DNA from 3 places in the Streptomyces sp. NPDC059398 genome. Region 3 is predicted to be linked to each of the others. Evidence: riboswitches for the same ligand, from Rfam matches in the RefSeq annotation. Region 3 holds a riboswitch; each other region holds the start of a gene.
What was found. Region 3 has a riboswitch for thiamine pyrophosphate ahead of ACFXBC_RS18845 (purine-cytosine permease family protein). Riboswitches for the same ligand answer to the same signal wherever they lie in the genome.

Region 1: linked by a shared signal. The riboswitch ahead of thiC (phosphomethylpyrimidine synthase ThiC) and the one ahead of ACFXBC_RS18845 (purine-cytosine permease family protein) in region 3 are both predicted to bind thiamine pyrophosphate.
Region 2: linked by a shared signal. The riboswitch ahead of ACFXBC_RS27055 (thiamine ABC transporter substrate binding subunit) and the one ahead of ACFXBC_RS18845 (purine-cytosine permease family protein) in region 3 are both predicted to bind thiamine pyrophosphate.

The regions. Positions count from the first base shown of each region.
Region 1 is NZ_JBHYWP010000002.1:121,607-127,006, forward strand. It holds gene ACFXBC_RS01710 (cupin domain-containing protein) at 1-250, shown strand, start outside; gene ACFXBC_RS01715 (DUF5326 family protein) at 452-670, shown strand; gene ACFXBC_RS01720 (IclR family transcriptional regulator) at 949-1,719, shown strand; gene ACFXBC_RS01725 (SsgA family sporulation/cell division regulator) at 1,834-2,268, shown strand; gene ACFXBC_RS01730 (YibE/F family protein) at 2,287-3,672, opposite strand; TPP riboswitch at 3,743-3,870, shown strand; gene thiC (phosphomethylpyrimidine synthase ThiC) at 3,863-5,400, shown strand, end outside.
Region 2 is NZ_JBHYWP010000091.1:24,973-30,372, forward strand. It holds gene ACFXBC_RS27040 (LOG family protein) at 1-131, shown strand, start outside; gene ACFXBC_RS27045 (ABC transporter ATP-binding protein) at 162-1,187, opposite strand; gene ACFXBC_RS27050 (ABC transporter permease) at 1,187-2,800, opposite strand; gene ACFXBC_RS27055 (thiamine ABC transporter substrate binding subunit) at 2,872-3,951, opposite strand; TPP riboswitch at 4,084-4,188, opposite strand; gene rlmN (23S rRNA (adenine(2503)-C(2))-methyltransferase RlmN) at 4,281-5,387, opposite strand.
Region 3 is NZ_JBHYWP010000049.1:22,252-29,356, reverse strand. It holds gene ACFXBC_RS18860 (LacI family DNA-binding transcriptional regulator) at 1-64, shown strand, start outside; gene ACFXBC_RS18855 (M20/M25/M40 family metallo-hydrolase) at 130-1,242, shown strand; gene ACFXBC_RS18850 (HAD family hydrolase) at 1,390-2,040, shown strand; TPP riboswitch at 2,164-2,258, shown strand; gene ACFXBC_RS18845 (purine-cytosine permease family protein) at 2,241-3,647, shown strand; gene ACFXBC_RS18840 (hypothetical protein) at 3,771-4,859, shown strand; gene ACFXBC_RS18835 (CGNR zinc finger domain-containing protein) at 4,897-5,460, opposite strand; gene ACFXBC_RS18830 (hypothetical protein) at 5,579-5,779, opposite strand; gene ACFXBC_RS18825 (Gfo/Idh/MocA family oxidoreductase) at 6,054-7,105, opposite strand, start outside.

The DNA.
Region 1 (5,400 bases), on a different contig from region 3:
TCTTCGCGAACGGAACATGTCGGTGGGGCTCTACGCGCTGGACGCGGGAGCCACCGACCGCCAGCAGCCGCACGGCCAGGACGAGGTGTACTTCGTGGTGAGCGGACGGGCCTCGATCACCGTCGGTACCGAGACGACCGAGGTCGCCCGCGGCGGGGTGGTGTACGTCCCGGCGGGGGTGGCGCACAAGTTCCACCACATCTCCGAGGACCTGCGGGTCCTGGTGGTCTTCTCACCGCCCGAGAGCTGACGCGCGGGGCTCCGGGCCCGGATTCCGGGACTCGGCCCCCGAGCCCCGGACTCCTGGGCCCCTGGTGTCCCGTAGGGGGCGGATCAGGGGATTCCAAGGGCTCCACGGCCGCCACCGGCCACCCCGGCGCCTTTAGCATCGACAGCAGAGCACCCGGAGTGGCCGGCGTGGTCCAGGAAGATCCAGGAAGAGGTAAGGACGATGGCGGTCCGAGAGATTTTCGCGGGAATGCCGTGGTGGGTGAAGTGGGTCGCGGTGCCCGTCCTCGTGCTGATCGTGTTCGGCGGCCTCATCGCGACCGTCATCGGCTTCGTGATCGGGCTGCTCTTCAAGGCCCTGCTCCTGGTGGCGCTCGTCGCCGGACTGATCTACGTCGTACGCAAGTTCACCTCGTCGTCATCCTCGCGGAACGACTGGTAACACCGCGCTGCACAAGCACCGGGCCGCACCGCACGAGCACCGCTCGCGGAACGGCCGGCCCGGACTGGTGTACTCGTGCGGCCGTTAACCCTGCGGAGGGACGGGGCGGCAAATCCCCACGCCCGGACGGAGGCTGTGGCTACAGTGAGAAATCCTTGCCGCCTCCTCGGGAATCCGGCCTGAAAGGGCGCTGACCAGCAGATTGTGCGCGGCGGGACCCATGAGGGGTGAGCCCTCACGGGTACGGGACCCACCGTCGGCATGCTGGGGGTGACTCTTTGGCCACAGCACCTCACACCGCTGCGCCGACTTTGATCGGCTCGGTGCAGCGCGCGCTCAGACTGCTGGAGGAGGTCAGCTCCCACAGCGGTGGGGCCCCCGCGAAACAGCTGGCCAGGGAGGCGGGTCTTCCCCTTCCGACCGCCTACCACCTGTTGCGCACCCTGGCCCATGAGGGCTATGTGCGCCGGGAGAACGGTGTGTTCGTGCCCGGGGCCGCCGCAGAGCGGCTGGCCGGCCGCTGCGCCGCACGGAACCGGCGCGCCACGCTGATCGAATCACTGAATTCCTGGCGGGACGCGCTCGGGGTTCCGGTCTATTTTGCGGCGTACCGCGAGGGTGAGATCGACCTGCTCGCGGTCGCCGACACTCCCGCTGCGCCGGCCGTCGATGAGTGGGCGGATTTCCGTCAAACCGGTCATGCACACGCCCTCGGCCAGTGCCTCCTGAGCCAGCTCGATGAAGCCTCCCGCGAAGATCACCTGGACCGCCATCCGGTACGTTCGCTGACCCGCTATTCCGTGCGGGACCGGTGCGTCTTCCTGCGGAGACTGGCTGCGGCCGAGCGGATACAACCGGTGGTCGAGCGGCAGGAGTACGCCATCGGAACCGTCTGCGCGGCCGTCCCGGTCACGGTCGGTCCAGTGGCTGCGGCAATGGCTGTTTCCGGCCCCGTACACCAGCAAGTCAAGTTGCTCTCCGCAGTCAAAACGTTACGCTCCGAACTGATGCCTCTGCTCGATTCACTTGCGTTCTCTATCAGTATCTGAAATATCACTCCTTGTGATCTGTTTGCGCTTACAGCACGATTACGTCAAGAGGGCCTGGACGCACATTCCCGGCCAACTTGTGAACCAACACGGCGTCTACTGCGGGGTAGGGACATGCGCGAATCGGTCCAGGCAGAGGTCATGATGAGCTTCCTCGTCTCCGAGGAGCTCTCCTTCCGTATCCCGGTGGAGCTGTGCTACGAGGTGAGTGATCCGTACGCGGTCCGGATGACCTTCCACCTTCCCGGGGACGCGCCGGTGACCTGGACGTTCGGCCGCGAGCTGCTTCTCGACGGGATCAACGCCCCGACGGGGGACGGCGATGTGCACATCGCGCCGAGCGACCCGTCAGGGCTGGCCGACGTCCATCTGCGCCTCCAGGTCGGCGCGGACCGCGCGCTGTTCCGGGCGGGCAGCGCCCCGCTGATCGCCTTCCTGGACCGTACCGACAAGATCGTCCCGCTCGGTGAGGAGCGCAGCCTGGGCGACTTCGACGGGCATCTGGAGGCGGCGCTCGGGCGGATCCTCGCGGAGGAGAACGCGGGTTGAGACCGGCGCACCGGCTGATCAGCGCCTGCGACGGCGGCCCCGGCCGCCCCGGGCGCGGCCCGCTCCGGTGAGCGTCAGCGCCGTCCCACCGCCCGCCGCGCCCCCGGACGCCACGCCCGTACGGTCGGCCGAGACCACGAGCGCGGCGAGCGCCGTGGTCACCGGCACCGAGGCGACCAGGCCGATCGACCCCACCAGGGTCCGTACGATCTCCTCCGCGACCAGCTCCGAGTTGGCCACCGTCCCCACGCCGCTCTGCGCGATCGAGAAGAGCAGCAGCAGGGGCAGCGCCGCGCCCGCGTAGGCGAGCACCAGCGTGTTGACCACGGACGCGATGTGGTCGCGGCCGATCCGGATACCCGCGCGGTAGAGCCCACGGGCCCCCATCGTGGGGTCGGCCTGGTGGAGTTCCCAGACGGCCGAGGTCTGGGTGACCGTCACGTCGTCCAGCACCCCCAGCGATCCGATGATGACGCTCGCCAGCAGCAGCCCGCTCATGTCGATGTGCGGGTAGAGGCCATGGATCAGTCCGGTGCTGTCGTCGGTGTTGCCGGTCAGGCTCGCCCAGCCGATGAAGAGCGAACCGAGCAGCCCGATCAGTATCAGCGAGATCAGCGTGCCGATGACGGCGACCGAGGTCCGCGCTGTCAGGCCGTGGCAGGTGTAGAGCGCGATCAGCATGATGGCGCTCGCCCCGATCACCGCCACGACCAGCGGATTCGACCCGTGCAGAATCGCGGGCAGGATGAACAGCGTCAGCACGGCGAAGCTGACGGCCAGTGCCACCAGCGCCATCAGCCCCCGCAGCCGGCCCACCGCGACCACCACCAGCGCGAAGACTCCGGCGAGCAGCACCATCGGGAACTTCCGGTCCACATCGGAGACCGAGTACTGCAGGTCGCGCGGTGCGTCGGGGGCGTATGCCACGATCACGCCCTGCCCCCGGCGCAACTGGCGCGGGGAGTCCGGCTGGACGACCTCGGTGAAGGTGCGGCCCTTGTCCTTGCCGCTCGACACCTCGATCTTCGCCTTCTTGCACCGGGCGCCCGGCGATGCCGCACCGCCGCCGGAGCCCGGCGACGCGACGCCCCCGGCCGCACCGCCGCCCCCGGCCGTGCCCCCGCCGCCCGTCGACGACTGACTGGCGTGCAGATCCGCACAGTTGACCGCAGTGATCTCCACCACTGAGCCCTGCTGTGTCTGCCGGTCGAACCCGACTCCGCTGCGGGCATGGTGCGGCGCCCCGCCCGGCCAGAGGGCCACGAGACCGACAACCACCGCCGTGGCGAAAGGAATCAGCACCGCCGCGATGACCTTGCGCAGATGCCGGGAGACGGGCGCCGCGGGGCCGTGGCTGTGCGTATGGACGTGCTCGCCGGGGGGCGGTTCGGTCAGTGCTGTCACCGCCCGATCATCGCAAGAACGGGGAGGCCCTCTGTTCAGCGTGCGGCCCAGGGCGTTAGCGTGGAGGCACCTTTGCACACGCGGGAGCTCGGAGCACCGGGCTGAGAGGGCGCTGACCAGCAGTCTGCTGGGGAGCTGCGCCGACCGCCGAACCTGTTACCGGGTAATGCCGGCGTAGGGAGTAGGTCTCATGACCACAGTGGACGCACACACGCCTGCCACCGACCAGAACGAGCGCAAGCCGGGCTGGCACAAGGGATATGTCGCGGGCCCCGAGGGCTCACGCGCGGACCTCAGGGTGCCGGTCAGGCAGGTGCACCTCACCAACGGGCAGGACGTGGCGCTGTACGACACGTCGGGCCCGTACACCGACCCCACCGTCGAGACCGATGTACGGCGCGGGCTCGCCCCGCTCCGGGAGAACTGGATCATCGGCCGCGGCGACACCGAGGAGTACACGGGCCGACCGGCCCGTCCCGAGGACGACGGGATCAAGCACACATCGCCGCGCGGCGGACTCCGTAACCTCGACGCGGTCTTCCCCGGCCGTCCCCGCCAGCCCAGGAGGGGGCGCGAGGGGCGTGCGGTGAGCCAGCTCGCGTACGCCGTGCGCGGGGAGATCACTCCGGAGATGGAGTACGTCGCGATCCGGGAGAACGTCTCCCCCGAGGTCGTACGGGAGGAGATCGCCGCGGGTCGGGCTGTTCTGCCGGCCAACGTCAACCACCCGGAGATCGAGCCGATGATCATCGGGAAACGGTTCCTGGTGAAGGTCAACGCCAACATCGGGAACTCCGCGGTCACTTCCTCCATCGAGGAGGAGGTGGACAAGATGACCTGGGCCACCAAGTGGGGCGCCGACACGGTCATGGACCTGTCCACCGGGCGCAATATCCACACCACCCGCGAGTGGGTGCTGCGCAACTCGCCCGTCCCGATCGGCACGGTGCCGCTCTACCAGGCCCTGGAGAAGGTCGACGGCCAGGCCGAGGAGCTGACCTGGGAGATCTACAAGGACACCGTCATCGAACAGGCCGAACAGGGCGTCGACTACATGACGGTGCACGCCGGCGTGCTGCTGCGGTATGTGCCGCTCACCGCGCGCCGCAAGACCGGCATCGTCTCGCGCGGCGGCTCGATCATGGCCGCGTGGTGCCTGGCGCACCACAAGGAGTCCTTCCTGTACGAGCACTTCGAGGAGCTCTCCGCCATTCTGGCCTCCTACGACGTCACCTATTCGCTGGGCGACGGGCTGCGGCCCGGGTCGATCGCGGACGCCAACGACGAGGCGCAGTTCGCGGAGTTGCGCACCCTCGGGGAACTCAACACGATCGCCAAACGTCATGGTGTACAGACGATGATCGAGGGCCCCGGGCACGTCCCGATGCACAAGATCAAGGAGAACGTCGACCTCCAGCAGGAGATCTGCGAGGAGGCTCCCTTCTACACGCTCGGCCCGCTCACCACGGACGTGGCCCCGGCGTACGACCACATCACCTCCGGTATCGGTGCGGCGATGATCGCCTGGTGGGGCACGGCCATGCTCTGCTATGTCACGCCCAAGGAGCACCTGGGACTGCCCAACCGGGACGACGTGAAGACCGGCGTGATCACCTACAAGATCGCGGCCCATGCGGCGGATCTCGCGAAGGGGCATCCGGATGCGCAGAAGTGGGACGACGCGCTCTCGGACGCACGCTTCGAGTTCCGCTGGGAGGACCAGTTCAA
Region 2 (5,400 bases), on a different contig from region 3:
ACTGGACCGAGGACCTGCCTGCCTGGCCGCTGCTCAGGGCGCTGGCCAAGGGCCGGCCGATGGAGTCACGTATCGCCCTGGTCGACACGGTCGACGAGGCGCCCGACGCACTGGCCCGGATGGGCTTCTGACGGACCCGGGCCGGGCTCCGGGGGCCGCCCTCACTCCTCCGCGGTCAGCAGCACCACATCGGCCTCCTGGAAGACCGCCCCCACCGCCTCGCCCGCGTCCGGCGCCGTCAGCAGCGGACACTCGGCCTCCAGTTGCGGCCCGTGCTCCGGGCGCAGCCGTACGGCCACATGACTGCCCCGGAACGTGCGCGCCTCCACCGTGCAGCGCAGCCCCTCCTGCGGCGCCGCGAGCCGCACCCCCGCGGGCCGCACCAGCAGCAGGCCCTCCCCCTGCGCCGAGCCGTCCGGCACCGGGATCCTGCCCCAGGGGGTGTCGGCAGCCCGGCCGGTGACCGTCGCGGGCACCACGTTGTCGAAGCCGAGGAACCGTGCCACGAACTCCGAGGCCGGCCGCTGCCAGACCTCCAGCGGGGTCCCGGTCTGGGCGATCCGCCCGTCCCGCATCACCACGACCCGGTCGGCCAGCGCGAACGCCTCACCCTGGTCGTGGGTGACGGCGAGCACCGTCGTACCCAACCGGCCGAAGAGAGCGCGCAGTTCGACGACGAGACGTTCGCGCAGACTGCGGTCGAGCTGGCCGAGCGGCTCGTCGAGCATCAGCAGTTTCGGGCGCGGGGCCAGCGCGCGGGCGAGCGCGACGCGCTGCTGCTCGCCGCCGGAGAGCGCGCCCACCGCGCGCCGCCCCGCACCGGGCAGCCCGACCAGCTCCAGCAACTCCTCGACCCGGTGCGCCTGTTCGGCCCGGGGAACGGACCGCATCCGCAGCCCGAAGGCCACATTGCCCGCCACATCACGCTGCGGGAAGAGCTGGTGGTCCTGGAACATCAGACCCACTCCGCGCCGGTGCGCCGGCACCCCGCCCTGCTCGGCGCCGTCGAGCAGCACCCGCCCGGCGGAAGCGGGCTGCAGCCCCGCCACCACCCGCAGCAGCGTCGACTTGCCGCTCCCGCTCGGCCCGAGCACACAGACCGTCTCGTGCTCGGCGACCGACAGGTCCACCGCGTCCAGCGCCGTCCGCTGCCCGAAGCGGACCGTCACACCGTCCAGTTGCAGCATCAGAACTCTCCAGAGCGGTCGGTACGGACGCGTTCGAGCACCAGCAGCGATACGGCGCACACCAGCATCAGGATCGTGGAAAGGGCCATCGCCTGCCCGTAGTTGAGCTCACCTGCCCGCCCGAGCAGCCGCGCCACCGCGACCGGGAGCGTCGGGTTGTCGGGCCTCGCGATGAAGACGGTCGCCCCGAACTCCCCCAGCGAGACGGCGAACGCGAACCCGGCGGCGACCAGCAGCGCCCTGCGCACCAGCGGCAGGTCCACCTCGCGCCAGGCCCGCAGCGGCGAGGCCCCGAGCACCGCAGCCGCCTCCCGTAGCCGCCCGTCCACGGCGCGCAGCACCGGCAGCATCGTGCGTACGACGAAGGGCACCCCCACCAGCGCCTGCGCGAGCGGCACCAGGAGCCAGGACGAGCGCAGATCGAGCGGCGGCCTGTCGAGGGTGATCAAAAACCCGAAGCCGACGGTGACCGCGGAGACCCCGAGGGGAAGCATCAGCAGGGCGTCGAACCCGCGTACCAGCCGGCCGGCCCGCCGGGTGAGCGCGGCGGCCGCGAGTCCGCCGACAACCAGGGCGATCCCGGTCGCGACCACGGCGTACCGCACGGAGTTCCAGACCGCTTCGAGGGGCGGGACCGGAAACGTTCCACCGCTCGCCCCCTGCGACTGGAGCGCCCGGTAGAAAGCGAAGCCGTACCCCCCGGGCCCGTCGAGCGAGCGCGCGACCAGTACCCCCAGGGGCAGCAGGATCAGTACGGCGATCACCGCGAGCACCCCGCCGACCAGCGTCCACTGGCCCGTGCCCGCCGGACGGCGCGAGGTGAGCGCCGGGTCGACGAGGCTCAGCGCGCTCTCCCGGCGCCGCACGGTCCAGGCGTGCAGCGCGAGGATCGCCCCGACCGCGGCGAACTGCACCAGGGTCAGCACGGCGGCCGTCGGCAGGTCGAGCAGTTCGGCGGTCTCCCGGTAGATCTCCACCTCCAGCGTGGAGAAGGTGGGTCCGCCGAGGATCTGCACCACACCGAAGGAGGTGAAGGTGAAGAGGAAGACCATCAGCGAGGCCGCCGCGAGGGCGGGCGTCAGTGCGGGCAGAGTCACCCGCCGCCAGGCGGCGAACCGGGAGGCGCCGAGCACCCGCGCGGCCTCCTCCTGGCGCGGGTCGAGCTGCGACCAGAGGCCGCCCACGGTCCGTACGACCACCGCGTAGTTGAAGAAGACGTGCGCGAGCAGGATCGCCCAGACGGTGGTGTCCAGGCGTACGCCCCACAGCTGGTCGAGCAACCCGCCGCGGCCGAGCAGCGCGAGGAAGGCCGTCCCGACGACGACGGTGGGCAGCACGAACGGCACCGTCGCCACCGCGCGCAGCAGCTGCTTGCCGGGGAAGTCGAAGCGGGCGAAGACATAGGCGCCGGGGAGCGCGATCAGCAGCGTCAGCCCGGTCGACGCGCACGCCTGCCAGGTGGTGAACCACAGGACGTGCAGGATGTCGGGCCGGTCGAGGACCTCACCGAACCGCCCCAGCTGCCACGAGCCGCCCGCCCTGAGGCCCCGGCCGACGATTGCTGCCACCGGGTAGGCGAAGAAGACCGCGAAGAAGGCGGCGGGCACGGCCATCAGCGCGAGCCGCACCGCGGTCCCGCGCCGGGCCGTCCCCCGCGCGGACGGCCCGGCGTGCGGCGGGGTGGCTACTTCAGGACGATCGAGGACCACGACTTGACCCACTGATCACGGTTCTTGGCGATTGTGCCCGGTGCGACCGTCTCGGGGTGGCCGACCTTCGCGCCGAACCGCGTGAAGACCGCGGGCTCCTTCGCCCCGTTCACCACCGGGTCAACGAACATGTTGAGCGGCATGTCCTCCTGGAACTTTTTGCTGATGAGGAAGTCGATCAGCGCCTTGCCGCCCGCCGCGTTCCTCGCGCCGTCGAGGAGCCCGGCGAACTCGGTCTGCCGGAAGCAGGTGGCGGTGGCCACGCCGGTCGGGGCGGTCTTCGGCTGCGGCTTGGCGTACAGCACCTCGGCGGGCGGGCTCGACGCGTACGAGACGACGAGCGGCCGGTCGCCCTTGGCCTTTCTGCCGCCGGCCGAGCCGGAGAAGTCGTTGTTGTACGCCTGCTCCCAGCCGTCGTCGACCTTGACGCCGTTGGCCTTGAGCTTCTTCCAGTACGCCTGCCAGCCGTCGTTGCCGTACCGGGCGACCGTGCCGAGCATGAAGCCGAGCCCGGGTGAGGAGGTGGCCACGTTCTCGGTGACGAGGAGGTTCTTGTACTGGGGCTTGATCAGGTCGTCGAAGCTGTGGGGCGGGGCGATGCCGTGGTCCGCGAAGTACTTCTTGTCGTAGTTGACGCAGAGGTCGCCGCTGTCGATGGGCGTGACCCGGTGCTTTCCGGCGTCGAGCTGGGCGGCGGGCTCGACCTGGTCCAGGCCCTTGGCCCGGTACGGCGTGAAGAGGCCGTTGCTCAGGGCCCGGGACAGCAGGGTGTTGTCGACGCCGAAGAAGACGTCGCCGCGCGGGGAGCCCTTGCTCAGGATCTCCTGGTTGAGCGCGGCACCGGCGTCCCCGCTCTTGAGGACGTGGACGGTGTAGCCGGTCTCCTTGGTGAACTCCTTGAGTACGGCGGGAGACGCGGCGAAGGAGTCATGGCTGACGAGCGTCACGACCTTCGAACTCCCGGCGTCCGAACCGGAGTCGCCGGAACTCCCGCAGGCGGCGAGCGCCGTGACGCCCAGCGCGGCGGCCAGCGCGGTCGCGGCCGGCCTGGTGATGCCGGGCTTTCGGGTGCTCGGCGTTCTGCCGGACTCACGCGCCCGCTTGGTGGTGCTCACTGATTCCTCCTGGGATGGGACATCCAGGAAGAGACGCGGCCCTGCCCACGGGAAGCGGGCAGGGCTGAACAGCTTGAGTAGTGACCGAACTTCCTACCCGGAATGACCCGGGCAAGGTCCAGAGGGTCTGCGGCGTGGCCGCACTCTCAGCGCTGTGGCGCTCCCCTGTCGGAATATGAAAATGTGCCGCCCACGTTACACGGCCCCTCCCTCGGCGCCACGGGCACTACCGCTCGGCGACCGGGCGGTGACCGTGACCGGGCCGGGCGCTACCGCTCGGCGGCCGCCAGCTGCCCGCACGCTCCGTCGATCTCCTGGCCGCGGGTGTCCCGTACGGTCACGGGAACCCCGTGGGCGGCGATGGCCGCGACGAACGCCTTCTCGTCCTCCGGCCTGGAGGCGGTCCACTTGGAGCCCGGTGTCGGGTTGAGCGGGATCAGATTGACATGGACCGGCTTCCCCTTGAGCAGCCGTCCCAGCCGGTCGCCGCGCCAGGCGTGGTCGTTGATGTCGCGGATGAGCGCGTACTCGATGGAGACCCGGCGGCCGGACTTCGCCGCGTACTCCCACGCCGCGTCCAGCACCTCACGGACCTTCCACCGGGTGTTCACCGGGACGAGGGTGTCGCGCAGCTCGTCGTCCGGGGCGTGCAGCGAGACCGCGAGGCGGCACTTGAAGCCCTCGTCGGCGAAGCGCAGCATCGCGGGCACCAGGCCGACCGTGGACACGGTGATCCCGCGCTGCGACAGCCCGAGGCCGTCCGGCTCGGGGTCGGTCAGCCGCCGGATCGAGCCGACCACCCGCTTGTAGTTGGCGAGGGGCTCGCCCATCCCCATGAAGACGATGTTGGAGAGCCGCGCGGGCCCGCCGGGCACCTCGCCGTCACGCAGCGCGCGCATGCCGTCGACGATCTGGTGCACGATCTCGGCCGTCGAGAGATTGCGGTCGAGACCGGCCTGGCCGGTGGCGCAGAAGGGGCAGTTCATACCGCAGCCGGCCTGCGAGGAGATACACATCGTGACCCGGTCCGGGTAGCGCATCAGCACCGACTCGACCAGCGTGCCGTCATGCAGCTTCCAGAGCGTCTTACGGGTGGTGTCGTTGTCACAGCTGATGTGACGCACCACGCTCATCAGGTCGGGGAGCAGCGCCTCCCGCAGCTTCTCGCGCGAGGCGGCCGGGATGTCGGTCCACTCGGCGGGGTCGTGGGCGTACCGCGCGAAGTAGTGCTGCGACAGCTGCTTGGCACGGAACGGCTTCTCGCCGGTCTCGGCCACGGCGTCCTTGCGCTCGGCTGGCGTGAGGTCGGCGAGGTGGCGCGGGGGCTTCTTGGCTCCGCGGGGCGCGACGAAAGTGAGTTCTCCGGGCTTAGGCATGGTCCATCCAGTG
Region 3 (7,105 bases):
GGTGACGAAGTCCTTCCCCCTGCACCTCGTGATCCGCGGCTCCGCGGTTCCCCCGCAGAACTGACGCGCAGCACTGATCCGCGGCACTGATCCGCGCCCCGCCCCGCAGTACCGACAGGAGACCTTCGCGTGCTTGACCCCGTTTCGCTGACCCAGCAGCTCGTCCGAGTGGACACCAGGGGCGGGAACGAGACGCCCGCCGCCGCACTCATCGCCCCGCTGCTCGCCGACGCCGGCTTCAGCGTACGGACCGAGGAACCGGAGCCAGGACGGACCAATCTCGTCGCCCGCTTCGGCAGCCGCACCCCCGTCACCCTGACCGGACACCTGGACACCGTCCCCGCCGATGCGTCCGGCTGGTCGTTCGACCCGCTGAGCGGCGACATCCGGGGCGGCCGGCTCCGGGGGCGCGGCAGCAGCGACATGAAGGCCGGTGTGGCGTGCATGGTGGCCGCCGCGGCCCACCGGGCCACGACCCACCCCGCCGAAACCGACGTACAGCTCGTCCTCACCTTCGGCGAGGAGACCGGCTGCGAGGGAGCGGCCCGGCTGGAGGGGCTGACGGCGAGTCCGGTGCTGCTGGTCGCCGAACCCACCGCGAACCGGATCGTCCTCGGTCACAAGGGTGTGCTGTGGCTGCGGCTCACCGCCGAGGGCCGCAGCGCCCACGGATCCCGGCCCGAACTCGGCGACAACGCACTGGCCAGGCTCGCCGCGGCGGCGGTACGGATCCATGACCACCAGGACTGGCCCCGTAGTGCGACCCACGGCGCGGCCACCGTCAACGTGGGCACCTTCCACGCCGGTGTCCAGCCCAACCTCGTCCCCGACCGCGCCGAGCTGATGGTCGACATCCGTACCGTCCCCGGCTTCAGCTCCGACGACGCGCTGCGGGCCATCGGACAGCTGGCCGGGCCCGGCACCAGGATCGAGCGGGTACTCGACCTGGACGGCGTGGACACCGACCCCGGCACCGCACTCGTCCGTGACGTGTCGGGCGCCCTGCGCCCCGCGCAGGACGCCGGGCAGCCGCAGTACGCCACCTACTTCACCGACGCCTCGGTACTGGCCGCGAAGGTGGACGCCCGTGCGGTCGTCATCTACGGCCCCGGCGACCCCGACCAGGCGCATGTCACCGACGAGACCTGCTCCGTGGCCGCGATCCCCGAGGCCGCCGAGGCCATCCACCGCCTGCTCGCCTCCTGGAGCCAACGGGAGGACGGCGCGCCGGGGCCCCGCTGAGCCGGTCCTGACATCCGCCCGGGGCGTAGGGGCGCGGGCCGTCGCGGATGCGCCCCGCGGAACGCGGCCGGGGCCCGGTCCGCGCGTAGGCGATCATGGTTCACCCGCACCCTGGGCCCCACTCGCCCGCTCCCGTAGCATGCCGGTGTGACCAGGCCCATTGAACTCGTGATATTCGACTGCGACGGCGTTCTGGTGGACAGCGAGCGCATCGCGGTCCGTGTGGACGCGGTGAGCCTGGCGGCGCTCGGCTGGCCGCTCAGCGAGGCCGAGGTCGTCGAACGCTTCGTCGGCCGCTCGCACGCCGACATGATCGCCGACATCGAGCAACACCTCGGGATCCGGATCCCGGATGGCTGGGAGGCGGAGCAGAAACAGCTGTACCGCACCGCCATGGAGGCCGAACTCACCTCTGTAGACGGTGTGGTGGAGGCCCTGGACCGGATCGGGCTGCCCACCTGTGTGGCATCGAGCAGCGGCCACAACGGCCTCCGCCACACCCTCGGTCTGACCGGGCTCTACCCCCGCTTCGAAGGCCGCATCTACAGCGCGTCGGAAGTCGCCAACGGCAAGCCCGCACCCGACCTCTTCCTGCACGCGGCACGGCAGATGGGCTTCGCCCCCGAGGTCTGCGCCGTGATCGAGGACAGCCGCTACGGCGTACACGCAGCCCGCGCAGCCGGGATGCGCGCGTTCGGCTACTGCGGCGGTCTCACCCCCGCGGAGTGGCTGCACGGGCCGGACACCGTGGTCTTCGACGACATGCGTGAGCTGCCCGCCCTCCTCGCCGCGGGATGAACGGCGGGACCGAGCCGCGGACCGCCGTGCCGGCCTCACCGCCCCGGACGGCGGGACCGCCGGGGTGCACGGCCGGGCCCCCTCACCGCGGACGGCCCGACGCCGCGCGTTAGCCTTGCAGACGTACCGGACACGGGGTGCCCCGCCCAGGGGCTGAGATCACACCCGCCGAACCTGAACCAGTTAGCACTGGCGGAGGGATGTCGCTCATGTCATTGCCACCTGCTCCGAGCAGCACGTCGGCCACAGAGAACCGGTCCGTCTTCGACGGCCGGATGCCCGCCGCCCCCGGCGACCTGCGGATCGAGGCACGCGGTATCGCGCCGGTGCCCGAGCAGCACCGCTACGGCCGCCCCGGCCGGCTGTTCACCGTATGGTTCGCGCCGAATCTGACCATGACGGGAGTCTTCACCGGCACCGTCGGAATCGCGCTCGGCCTGGACCTGCCCACCGCCCTGCTGGCCGTGGTGCTGGGCACCCTCGTCGGCGCCGTCCCCACCGCGTACCTCGGAACCTGGGGCAGCCGCACGGGGGCGGGCCAGCTGCCGCTGGCCCGGCTCGCGTTCGGCCGGTCCGTCGCGGTGCCCGGCCTGCTGCAGTGGCTCTCGTCGGTGGCCTGGGACGCCCTCATCGGGCTGTTCGGCGGTGACGCGCTCGCCCGGCTCTGCGGCTGGCCCTTCTGGCTGGGGGTGCTGGTGATGATGGCCGGACAGGGGTCACTCGGAGTACTGGGCTACGAGGCGATCCACCGGATGCAGAAGCTGATGACCTTCGTGCTCGCCGCCGCCTTCGTCGCCCTGGCGCTCCGGCTCCCCGGCAGCGTCCACAGCTCGTCCGGGAGCGTCCACGGCGCCGACCGCGCCGGTGCGTTCGTCCTGACGAGCACCATCGCCCTCAGCCTGGCCCTTTCGTGGGCGCCGTACGCCAGTGACTTCAGCCGTTACCTGCCGAAGAACACCTCCCGTACCCGTATGTTCTGGTACACGCTCCTCGGCGTCAGCGTCTCCTTCGTGGCCGTCCAGTCGCTGGGGCTGTGGGGGGCCTCCGTCTTCACCGACCAGACCGCGCGCGGGGTCGACGAACTGCTGGGCGGCGGTGTACTCGGCGCGCTGGGGCTGCTGGCGGTGGCGCTGGCCGCGCTGTGCAGCAACGCCATGAACGACTACAGCGGTTCGCTGGCCCTGCAGACCATCGGACTGCGCGTACCGCGCCCGCTGGCCGCCGCGCTCGCCGCCGTTCTCGGTTTCCCGCTGGTGCTGTGGATGCATGCCGCCGACACCGCCGCCCGCTTCCAGAACGTCCTGCTGTTCGTCGGCTACTGGATCCCCGGCTTCGTCGCCGTGGTGGCTGTCGACTGGTTCGCGCGGGCCCGTGCGGGCGAGCCGGTCGACCCGGTGGCGGAGAGCGGTCACCGGCGGTACGGCCTGTCCGCGCTGGTGGCGTTCTGCGCCGCCTTCGCGGCGGCGGTCCCCTTCATGAACACCGGCCTCTACACGGGTCCGGTGGCCGCGGCCCTGCACGGCGCCGACCTCGCCTACTACGTGGCGTTCCTCACCGCGCTCGCCGTCTACGCACCCCTCAGGCTGCGCCGCCCGGCCGCTCGGTAGCCGCCCGCGGAGCTGAAGTGCGGTGCGCGGACGGGCTGTTCGGGGAGGCGACCGGACGGGGCGCTGCGGCCCGCATCCCGCTGTCGGCCCCGGCCGGGAGGGGAACATGACAGAATCGGCAGCGTGTTCGGGATGGGGGATCCGGCTCCACGCCTGCGGGCGGGGCGGTTCATACGTGCGCGGCTGCTGCCGCTGCTGCTGTGTTTGTCGGCCGTCGCGGGGGCCACCTGCTTCGCCGTGGGCGGGGTGTCGTCCGAGGAGCGGCGGGACCGGGACTGGCGGGCGGCGGCACCGTGCCCGGCCTCGGCACCTGCCGATCCGCGCGCCGACTGCGTCACCACGCTGCCCGCGGTGATCGAGCGGACCAAGGCCGAGCTGGACCACGACAACCACAACGACTGGCTCTACTTCCGCGGCGATGAGCCGGTGGACCGGCTGAGCGTCGCCTACGACACCGCAGCCGCCTTCGGCCCCGGTGACCACGTCACCCTGACCTGGTGGCGCGGCGACCTGATGAAGGTCGCGAGCCGGCAGCACACTGCGAACGAGGACCTGCCACGTCCCGGCGGGATCGCCGGAGGCGTGGTCTTCCTGATCCTCGCGGCCGGTCTCCTCGCCGTCCTGCTGCTGGTGCGCCGGCCGCGCGACGGACGCCCCGTCACCCCCGGCGAACCGGCCCGGCCGGGCGTGTTCTTCTTCCCCGTTCCCCTGGCCGCCGCCGCTCTGTGGGCGGTACCGCTCGGCGGACTGCGCCCGGGGCGGGCCGTCGCGGTCCCAGTGGCCGCCGTCGGGGTGCTGACGGTGATCGCGCTCCTGGTCTGGGCCTGGCGGGCGACCGGCCGGATCAGACCGGTCGAACCGCGCCCGCTGCCCGAGGGGAAGGACGTCTTCCTGCCCGCCCGCTTCCTGCAGGACAGGCCGTACGATCCGGACCTCCTGGGCAGCCATGTCGTCCTCGGCGCCGGCCCGATGGCGGTGCTGCCGCACGGCGGGCCCGGCCGTCTCGTCGGCAAGGAGATACCCGAGGGGCGCTTCACCGTACAGGGGCTGCGGCGCCCGAAAAGCTCGGAGCGCAGAACACCGGCAAGCTGGTACGTCGCCGAACTCCTCGACTCCGGTACCCGGGTCCGCCTCACCGCGGCCCCCGCCGATCTGCTCCTGCTCGTACAGGAGTTGGAGCGCACCAGGCCGGCGCCGACCCGTACGGGGTGAGCTCAGGCGCGGATCCTCCGGGCCTCCGGCGCCGCGCTCAGCGGGCGGTCGCGGTGTGCGCGTTCTTCCTGCGCGCACGGTAGGCGGCAGCCTTGATCTTGTTGCCGCACGAGTCCATACCGCACCACTGCCGCCGCACCCCGCGGGACCGGTCGATGTAGACACGGGTGCACTGGGGATTGCCGCACTCCTTGAGCAGGGGGACGTCCGGCCCGCTGAGCAGCTCGACGGCGAGCCGGGCGACGGTCGACAGGGCCTGTTCGGGCGTGGCTTCGGTCCGGCGCCCCGCCCCGGTGAGCTGCGGTGTCGCGGGGGGCCTGCGGGCCGCCTCGTTCAGCACGTCGAGCGGGTCCCGGCCGAACGGCTCCCCGAGGCGGCGAGCCGTGATCAGCTCGTAGACGGCCTCACGCACGGCCGTCGCCTGCTGTACGTCGTCCTCGTCGCCCGGGGCGATCGCGTCGACGACGCCGGACTCCAGATACCAGGCGTCCAGCCGCTCCGGCGTCACGAACATCTCGAAGCGCGCGGAGCGGCGGGCCCGCAGGGTCGCGGCGAAGTCGAGCGCCGGGTTGCCGCAGACGAAGACATGGGTCAGGTTCACGTCACCATGCTGACAGGTGACTGCGTGAGGCCGCAAGGAAGTCACCTGTTGAGGCGGTGATGATGTTTCATGCCGTGTGTCCCGCTCCCGGGGCCGGCGGTGTGGCCGTCGGTGGGTGTCAGAGCCCCAGATCGAGAGCCAGACAGGCGTAGTGGCTCCAGGCGGCCTCGGGGCTGTAACGGTTGCCCGTCCCTTTCCCCGGGGTGGCCGCCCTCTCCTCGACCAGGTCCTCCTGTCGGACGCGCTCGGGCAACTTCCCGTAGCGGGCGCGCCGTTGCTGTGCCGCAGGATCGTGGTCCCACGCCTCTTCGCTCTTCATGGCCGGTCTCCGCTCGTTCGGTGGCGGACTGCTCCCTGATGCCCTGCGGGTTCAGAATGCGCCCTGATGCGTCACCGGTCAAGGCGGTGACGCGTAAAGGGGCGGGACGGCGCGCCGGCGCCCCGCGGGCCCCGGAGCGACCCCCCCGGGCCCCGGCGCCCGCGGGGGGGCGCCCCCCCGGGGGGGGGGCGGGGTCCGGGGGGGGGGGCGGGGGCCGTCGGGGGGGCGGGGGGCTAGGGGGCCGACTGGTCCTAAACCCCCCGTACCCCGGTACTCACAGTTCGCCCGTGAGCTCCACGGTCACTCCGTCACGCGCGGAGGTCCGTGCCGCTTCGATCACATCAAGGGTCGCCGCCGCCTCCTCCGCCGTGACCGGCGGCCGGCCACCCTCGCGCAGGGCCTTCGCGACACCCGCGTAGTACGCCGGATAGTCACCGGGCAGGGTCGGTACGGGCGAACCGCCGCCCGTCAGCGGGGACTCGCCCGCACCGATGCGGCCCCACAGCGACTCGGGCTCCTCGCCCCAGTGTGCCGAGGCCGAGGGGCGCGCACCCTCGCGCAGGGCCGCCTCCTGGGGGTCGAGGCCGTGCTTCACATAGCCGGCCGCCGAGCCGAGCACCCGGAAGCGCGGGCCGAGTTGGGCGGTGGTGGCGGAGGCGTACAGATGGGAACGGACGCCGTTCGCATGGGTGAGGGCGATGAAGGTGTCGTCGTCGGCGCGGGCGCCGGGGCGCCGGACGTCCGCCTCCGCGTACACCCGGACCGCCGGGCCGAAGAGGACGAGCGCCTGGTCGACGATATGGCTGCCCAGGTCGTAGAGGAGCCCGCCGATCTCCGACGGGTCCCCGGACTCGCGCCAGCCGCCCTTGAGCTGCGGCCGCCACCGCTCGTAGCGGGACTCGAAGCGCTGGACCTCGCCCAGTCGGCCCTCGTCGACGAGCGAGCGGAGGGTCAGGAAGTCGTTGTCCCAGCGCCGGTTCTGGAAGACGGAGAGCAGCAGCCCGCGCTCAGCGGCGAGCGCGGCCAGCCCACGGGCCTCGGCGGCCGTCCCCGCGAGCGGCTTGTCCACGACCACCGGCAGCCCGGCCCTGAGCGCGGCGGTCGCGAGCGCCACATGGGTCCGGTTCGGGGACGCGATCACGACGAGGTCCAGCTCGTCCGCGTACGTCCAGAGCTCGTCCGGGGTGGCGGCGAACCGGACGCCGGGGAACTCGGCGCGTGCCTGCTCCCGGCGCTCCTCGTTCGAGGTGACGATCGTGTCGAGGACCAGCCCTTCGGTGGCCGAGATCAGCGGTGCGTGGAAGACGGAACCCGCGAGGCCGTAGC